One region of the Paenibacillus sp. GL_099_B genome, then DNA from elsewhere that is predicted to be linked to it. Evidence: riboswitches for the same ligand, from Rfam matches in the RefSeq annotation. Region 1 holds a riboswitch; the other holds the start of a gene.
The links. Region 1 has a riboswitch for glycine ahead of gcvT (glycine cleavage system aminomethyltransferase GcvT). Riboswitches for the same ligand answer to the same signal wherever they lie in the genome.
Positions count from the first base shown of each region.

Region 1 (3,418 bases):
GTCAAATTTCTTAATGACCCAGGCACCCAATGGTCCGGCTATCATAGCACCAAGAAACATTGGAATGTCACTGCCGACAATAACCCCGATGGTCATGATCGCACCGACTACACCACCACGTTGGCCGTGTACCATGGTACCGCCTGTGTAACCGATAAGCAAAGGCAGCAAATATTTGATCATTGGATCAACCAGCAATGCAAAATCTGCGTTAGGGAACCATCCTTTTGGAATGAACAATGCCGTAATCAGACCCCAGGCGATAAATGCACCCATGTTCGGCATAACCATACCGCTTAGGAAACGTCCAAACTTCTGAACGCCGACCCGTATTCCTCCGCTTTTTTCGGACTTTGCGTCCACTGAACTCATATTGAAAACCTCCTCAACATATTAAACCTTGATTCCACTGAATTTTGACAACGATGATCCAGACGAACGAAGGTACAAATCTGCAATAAATCTTTAATTTACAACCATATCGTAAATGAAAACGGTATCTTCTACAACGAAATGAAAACCTACTTCCGTCATGAACGTTGATGACAAGATTTAAATTTAAAGGATTGTTCCTTATTTACACCTGTATATGGATTGGAACCTGTTATTCCCTTTCATGTATCATACCCACGAAATGCCCCATTTTAATGACAAATGAAATTGTAAATTTATTCTATTTAAATGAGCTGTTTCTATCTCAATTAGAAATAATGATGAAACACGTTAGATTGATATTCATTCCATCCCATTCATCAGTTAACAACGAAAAAAAGCGCAATTACCTCACCCTGTCCCAGGTGAGGCAATTGCGCCTAAGTATTCTCCGAATGAGCTGTATCACCATCCGGATCTATAATCAATCGATTCATTTTTATTACGTTAAACGGACTTTTCCATCAAGCTGAAACTCCGTATCTAGCGGAAATTTGCACCTTAATATTATTCCGTATGTTTACGATACGCATCCGCATTCATCAATGTGGAAAGTGCTGCTGTCAGGTCGCCCTCAACACGAATTTCAATCATCCAGCCTTCCTTATATGGGGAGTTGTTAACCAGCTCCGGGGAATCCTGCAATGCATCATTCACAGCAATAATCGTTCCACTGACAGGAGAAAACAAATCCGAAACGGTTTTGACGGATTCAATCGTTCCAATGCCGTCTTCCGCTTTTACATCCGATTCAAGGTCAGGCAATTCCACAAACACAATGTCACCCAGCTGATGCTGCGCGAACTCGGTAATACCAATACGTACGGTATCCTCCCCTACGGTCTGCACCCATTCGTGCTCTTCACTGTACAGGAAATCACTTTTCAATTCGCTCATCGATATCCGCCTCGCTTTTCATTAATGAGTGCATGCGTTTCTTTGACCTTAACCTTTTTCCCAGAACATAGCGTATGATATTTTCGATTCAAATGTCAAGATACCTCACAATTTATTTGTTTTTCTTCCTTATATGCCTGTAACTCAAATGGACCCTCCCTACATATAATGGTGAATATTAGAAAAGTAAGCGCACTCTTTATAAATAGACGAACGTTGTGAAGTGAATTGAAAATATCATTCGGATTTTTTATTCATTTCTATGATATCGTTCTTGACATCAATAGACGATTCAGGCTTTAATGAGAGTAGTAAATGTGTTTAATTGGTCTATGCAATACCCGCGGATGAATGTAAAGGGAGAGATTACCCTTGACACCCGAATCAGGGTGTACATGCGGTAACGCCGAAGGAGTAAACCACCGACAAGCGGAGGTGAATCTCTCAGGCAAAAGGACTTTTACGGGACGCAACTCTGGAGAGCATCTATTCGCCCTGTGTGGGCGTTATGATCACCCAAGGGGAAACTTGCTGCATCAGGCGGCGGGGTAACTCTCAGGTACCAAGGACAGAGCCTAAGAATACAGCGTGCTTCTGGCATGCCGATTCTTTGGCCTGTCCTTTTCCTTTTTCCCAAAAAAACGAAAACAGGTTATAGAGCGGCGCTGCCTTATAGCGTCCTTACCTTCTTTTATAAAATATGATGCCAAATTCATTGATCCATGGTTATACACTCGGCCGGTTGACGGCCCATGACGAGGTGATTGGATGTCCGATTTGCTTAGAACCCCACTCTTTCCACTCTATCAGCAATATGAAGGCGTACGATGCATTGATTTTGGCGGCTGGGAGCTGCCTGTGCAATTCAGCGGAATTCAGAAAGAGCATGAAGCGGTGCGAGAACGTGCCGGATTATTTGATGTATCCCACATGGGCGAATTCACCGTACAAGGTGAACACGCAGAAGCTTTTTTACAGCACATGACCACCAATGATGTAACAACAATCGTTCCCGGTCAGGCCCAATACACGTTAATGTGTTATCCGGATGGCGGCGTGGTCGATGATCTGCTGATCTATAAATTGAAAGACCAGCATTATATGCTGGTAGTTAACGCCTCCAACATCGACAAGGACTGGGCATGGCTGCAACAGCATATGACGCCAGGCGTAACAATGACCAATGATTCGGATCAAACGGCGCTGCTCGCCCTCCAAGGTCCTCTGGCTGTAGATATTCTCAGAACGGTGACAGACACCGATGTGTCTTCCATTGAGCCTTTCCGCTTTGTGGCAAATGCGAAGGTATGTGGTGTTACATTGTTGTTATCCCGCACCGGATATACGGGTGAAGATGGCTTTGAGCTCTATGTTCCTGCGGAACAAGCTGCTGAGGTCTGGAACGGATTGATGCAAGCGGGAGAAGGTCACGGACTCGTTCCGACAGGACTGGGTGCCCGGGATACCCTGCGTTTTGAAGCTAAGCTTCCCCTGTATGGACAGGAATTGTCTTCAACCATCTCACCGCTGGAGGCTGGCGTTGGCATGTTTGTGAAGCTAAATGCCGGACCGTTTATCGGACATGAAGCCTTGTTGCAGCAAAAAAATGATGGGCCTGCCCGCAAGCTGGTCGGCATCGAAGTGCTGGAACGGGGCATTCCCCGCCCCCATTATCCGATTTACGCCGAAGGCGTGCAGATTGGTGAAGTGACCACAGGCACCCAATCGCCTACATTGAAACGCAATCTGGGGCTGGCCTTGATTGACAGTAAATATGCTGCACTGGGTACCCCGCTGGAGATTGAGATTCGTGGCAAGAAACTGAAAGCCGAGGTCGTGAAGACCCCATTTCATAAACGGACACGTGCGCCAAAGACACCTACTCAAGGAGCTGATCAAGCATGAGCAAGCATCGCTACATTCCCATGACCGAGCAGGATCAGAGTGCCATGCTGGCAACCATCGGTGTGGAAACGATTGAGGATCTGTTCCATGACATTCCACAGGAGATTCGCTATCAGGGCGAACTGCCTATTTCCTCCAAACTGGATGAATACGCACTGACACGTCATATGTCGAAGCTAGCGGG
Region 1 is NZ_CM174430.1:5,540,042-5,543,459, forward strand. Features, by position in the region: gene AC3ITG_RS25155 (PTS mannitol transporter subunit IIBC) at 1-372, opposite strand, end outside; gene gcvH (glycine cleavage system protein GcvH) at 940-1,329, opposite strand; glycine riboswitch at 1,677-1,799, shown strand; glycine riboswitch at 1,803-1,903, shown strand; gene gcvT (glycine cleavage system aminomethyltransferase GcvT) at 2,098-3,234, shown strand; gene gcvPA (aminomethyl-transferring glycine dehydrogenase subunit GcvPA) at 3,231-3,418, shown strand, end outside.

Region 2 (3,418 bases), 2.0 Mb from region 1:
TGGAAGCATGCCGGATTGCTACTTAGCGGAGTGGGCATATCCAATCTGGGTGATTTCATATATATTGTGGCGATTAACCTGATGGTATTGAATATGACACAGTCTCCAGCGGCAGTCGCAGGGTTGTGGATTATCTCGCCGATTGCTTCGGTGTGCACTAAGTTTTGGTCAGGCAGCCTGATTGATCGTTATGATCAGCGACAGCTGATGATTGGTGCTGATATGCTACGGGCATTGTTGGTGGCGGCGCTCCCACTGATGTCCAGCCTATGGATGATGTACGCAGTGATGTTTTTGATCAGCATGTCTTCATCTATATTTGTCCCTTCCTCTCAGGTATACATTACCCGGTTGGTACCTGCTGAACGGCGCAAGCGCTTCAATTCCCTACAAGCCCTGATCAGCTCAGGGGCATTTATTACCGGCCCAGCAGTTGCAGGAGTGATGCTGATTTATCTATCTCCGGCGGCAGCCATTTATGCCAATGCGGTTTCCTTTGTTGCTTCTGCGTTGATTCTAATGTTTCTTCCCAAACTGGGCATTGGAGAACAGAATATAGGGACAGGCAGCAGACTGACCCCTCAGATGGTTGCCCAGGATTGGAGAGCTGTACTGAGCTTTAGCCGGAAGTCGGGCTACGTGGTCGGTATATATGCCCTGTTCCAGATTATTCTGGTAGTCGGCATGTCGCTGGATTATTTTCTTTTCTCCCGTTCATTCTCGTTTGAGCTGGCGGCGGTTGCCTTTATTCTGCTCGGTCTGTGCTCGGCACTGGCGAATACGGGCCTGGTTAACTTTTATCAAAATAATATCCCTGTCGATCTGATGGGGCGAATGAGTAGTGTACTTGGACTTGTGTTAAGTCTGCTGCAGGTGGCTTCCATTTTGATTGCAGGGGTAGTGGCAGAGCAGTTGTCACTTCGTATGGTATATACAGTTGTATCTGGGGTTATGCTGCTGGCTGCGTTGGGATTGGTGACGAGTATGCTTCCTTCCCGAAGCAGGTATTACGATGAACCGGCGAAGCCTAAGGCGATGGTGGGGTGACAAGCAGAAACACAACAATTCTAGTACAGAATAATGGTTGCCTGAATACCCGAACCGTTCTGTGGAACATAACATAGATAGTATTAAACACAGATATTGGCTAATAGAAAATGAACAATGTATACGCTTTCGAGATGAAACGCATTAACACATTCATGTGATGAAAGTTTACAATTCGTTAGTTTATCTTGTGTATAAAATGGTAAAAAGCAAATATTCGCAAAGAAATCGTTAAGTTTGTTGACACTGATCTTCCGGTCGATTAATCTTAATGAGAAAGTATTAAAAACTTCAATTATCGTTCTGGTACAAAATCAGAATGGTTCCATACAGCGAATGATAGCGAGCGGGAGAGACCTGAGCTTGTCGAGTAAAATGGCAGCTGTCGGGCACCGAAGGAGCAAGCTGCTACGCACCCGGCGCAGCGGTTAATCTCTCAGGTAAATGTACCATCGTTGGACGCAACTCTGGAGAGTGCGCGAACTGCGCCACCCAAGGGGTATATGGTCAAGCAGCACGGTGTGCAGGGTGACATCACCTGTGAATACAGGAATGCATCGATTCGCCGCGCTGCTTATCATGAAACTCTCAGGTATCGAGGACAGAGAGAGGGCCTAGGGCCTTCTTCTGTCCTTTTCTCATGTCATCATTCAGTAATAAAGGAACATTATGGGTGTACGTCTGGATGAAAATGACGATTATAAATGGAGGGTTTGCGATGCGTTTTAAAGATGTTTTTTCAATTATTGGTCCGTCCATGACAGGTCCATCAAGTTCACATACGGCTGGAGCGGCAAGATTGGGGCGAATTGCCCGTCAGTGGCTGGGATGCACGCCTGAACGCGCTCGATTAACTCTATACGGCTCGTTTGCTGATACGTATCAGGGGCATGGTACGGATCTTGCGTTGATCGGTGGCCTGCTTGATTATGTGACTGATGACCCACGTATACCGGATGCAGAACAATATGCAGAGGAAGCGGGTATGGAGGTAGAGTTTTTCACAAGCGGCCTGCCTGCTCCTCATCCGAATACGGTCAAGATTGAACTATGGCACGGAGACCGTCAATGTTCACTAATCGGTGCTTCCATCGGCGGTGGTAGTGTATCGGTGCATGCATTGAATGATTTTCGTGTACAGATCAGCGGAGAGTTCCCCACACTTGTACTTCGCCATTCGGACAAAGCAGGGGTGCTCGCTTCGGTAACCTCCACCATCAGTTCGTCCGGGGTGAACATCGGGTACATGCAAGTGGATCGGAAAGCCCGGGATGGTGAAGCACTGACAGCGATGGAGATGGATGGTGTGCCGAATCCTGAGATGTTGAACCGTCTGCGGTCGCTGGATCATATGCTGGACATTCGCGTGATTGATTTGAAGAGAGGGGTCGAGCCTGATGCGGTTTAAACATCTACATGAACTGAATACCATCTGTACAGCAGAGTCCAAGACCATTGCCGAGCTGATGATCGAAGAGCAGGTTCAGGAGACGAATATCTCGGAAGTGGATGTTGTGCGGCAGATGTCGGATTACTATCAGGTGATGAAGGAAGCTGTACACAAAGGGCTAACAGAAGATACAACATCACGCAGCGGCTTGACTGGCGGAGACGGCAAAAAAATGGCTGAGTACATTCGTAAAGGTGAGACTTGTTCTGGAGATGCTTCTGCACTGGCCATGGCGTATGCCCTTTGTGTATCGGAAGTGAATGCCTCCATGGGCCGGATCGTAGCGACACCGACAGCCGGTTCTTGCGGCATCATTCCGGGTGTGTTTATCAGCTCCCAGGAGCGTTTTGGCTGGAGTGACGAGCATCTGGTGAACGGTCTGTTCTGTGCGGGAGCGATCGGTTACGTCATTGCCAACAATTCATTTATCTCCGGTGCCGAGGGCGGCTGTCAGGCTGAAGTGGGTTCTGCCATCGGCATGGCCGCTGGAGCTATGGTGGAGCTGCGTGGAGGAACGCCGGAGCAAGTGGTTCATGCGGTAGGTCTCGCGTTAAAAAACACATTGGGCCTTATCTGCGATCCTGTCGCAGGCCTCGTGGAAATTCCGTGCATCGTCCGTAACGGACTGGGTGCCGTAACCGCTTTGGCTGCGGCCGACATGGCGCTGGCCGGGGTACGAAGTGCCATTCCTTCTGACGAAGTCATTGATGTCATGCTGGAAGTGGGCAGTGCGATGCCGAGCAGGCACCGTGAAACGGCCCAAGGTGGGCTTGCCCAAACACCGACAGGACGGAAAATGATGGAGAAGCTTGCTAAACCAAAGGCGAAGCGTGCGGAGCCTGAGATTGAAGCTGAGTCTCCTGCTGAAAATGAACCAGAAGCCAAGGCATAACATCCATGAACGAACAAGAACTGAATTTA
Region 2 is NZ_CM174430.1:489,738-493,155, forward strand. Features, by position in the region: gene AC3ITG_RS02385 (MFS transporter) at 1-1,047, shown strand, start outside; glycine riboswitch at 1,385-1,508, shown strand; glycine riboswitch at 1,513-1,654, shown strand; gene sdaAB (L-serine ammonia-lyase, iron-sulfur-dependent subunit beta) at 1,766-2,455, shown strand; gene sdaAA (L-serine ammonia-lyase, iron-sulfur-dependent, subunit alpha) at 2,445-3,389, shown strand.
Region 2: it holds a riboswitch for glycine, as region 1 does, so the genes downstream of both, sdaAB (L-serine ammonia-lyase, iron-sulfur-dependent subunit beta) here and gcvT (glycine cleavage system aminomethyltransferase GcvT) in region 1, are expected to answer to the same signal.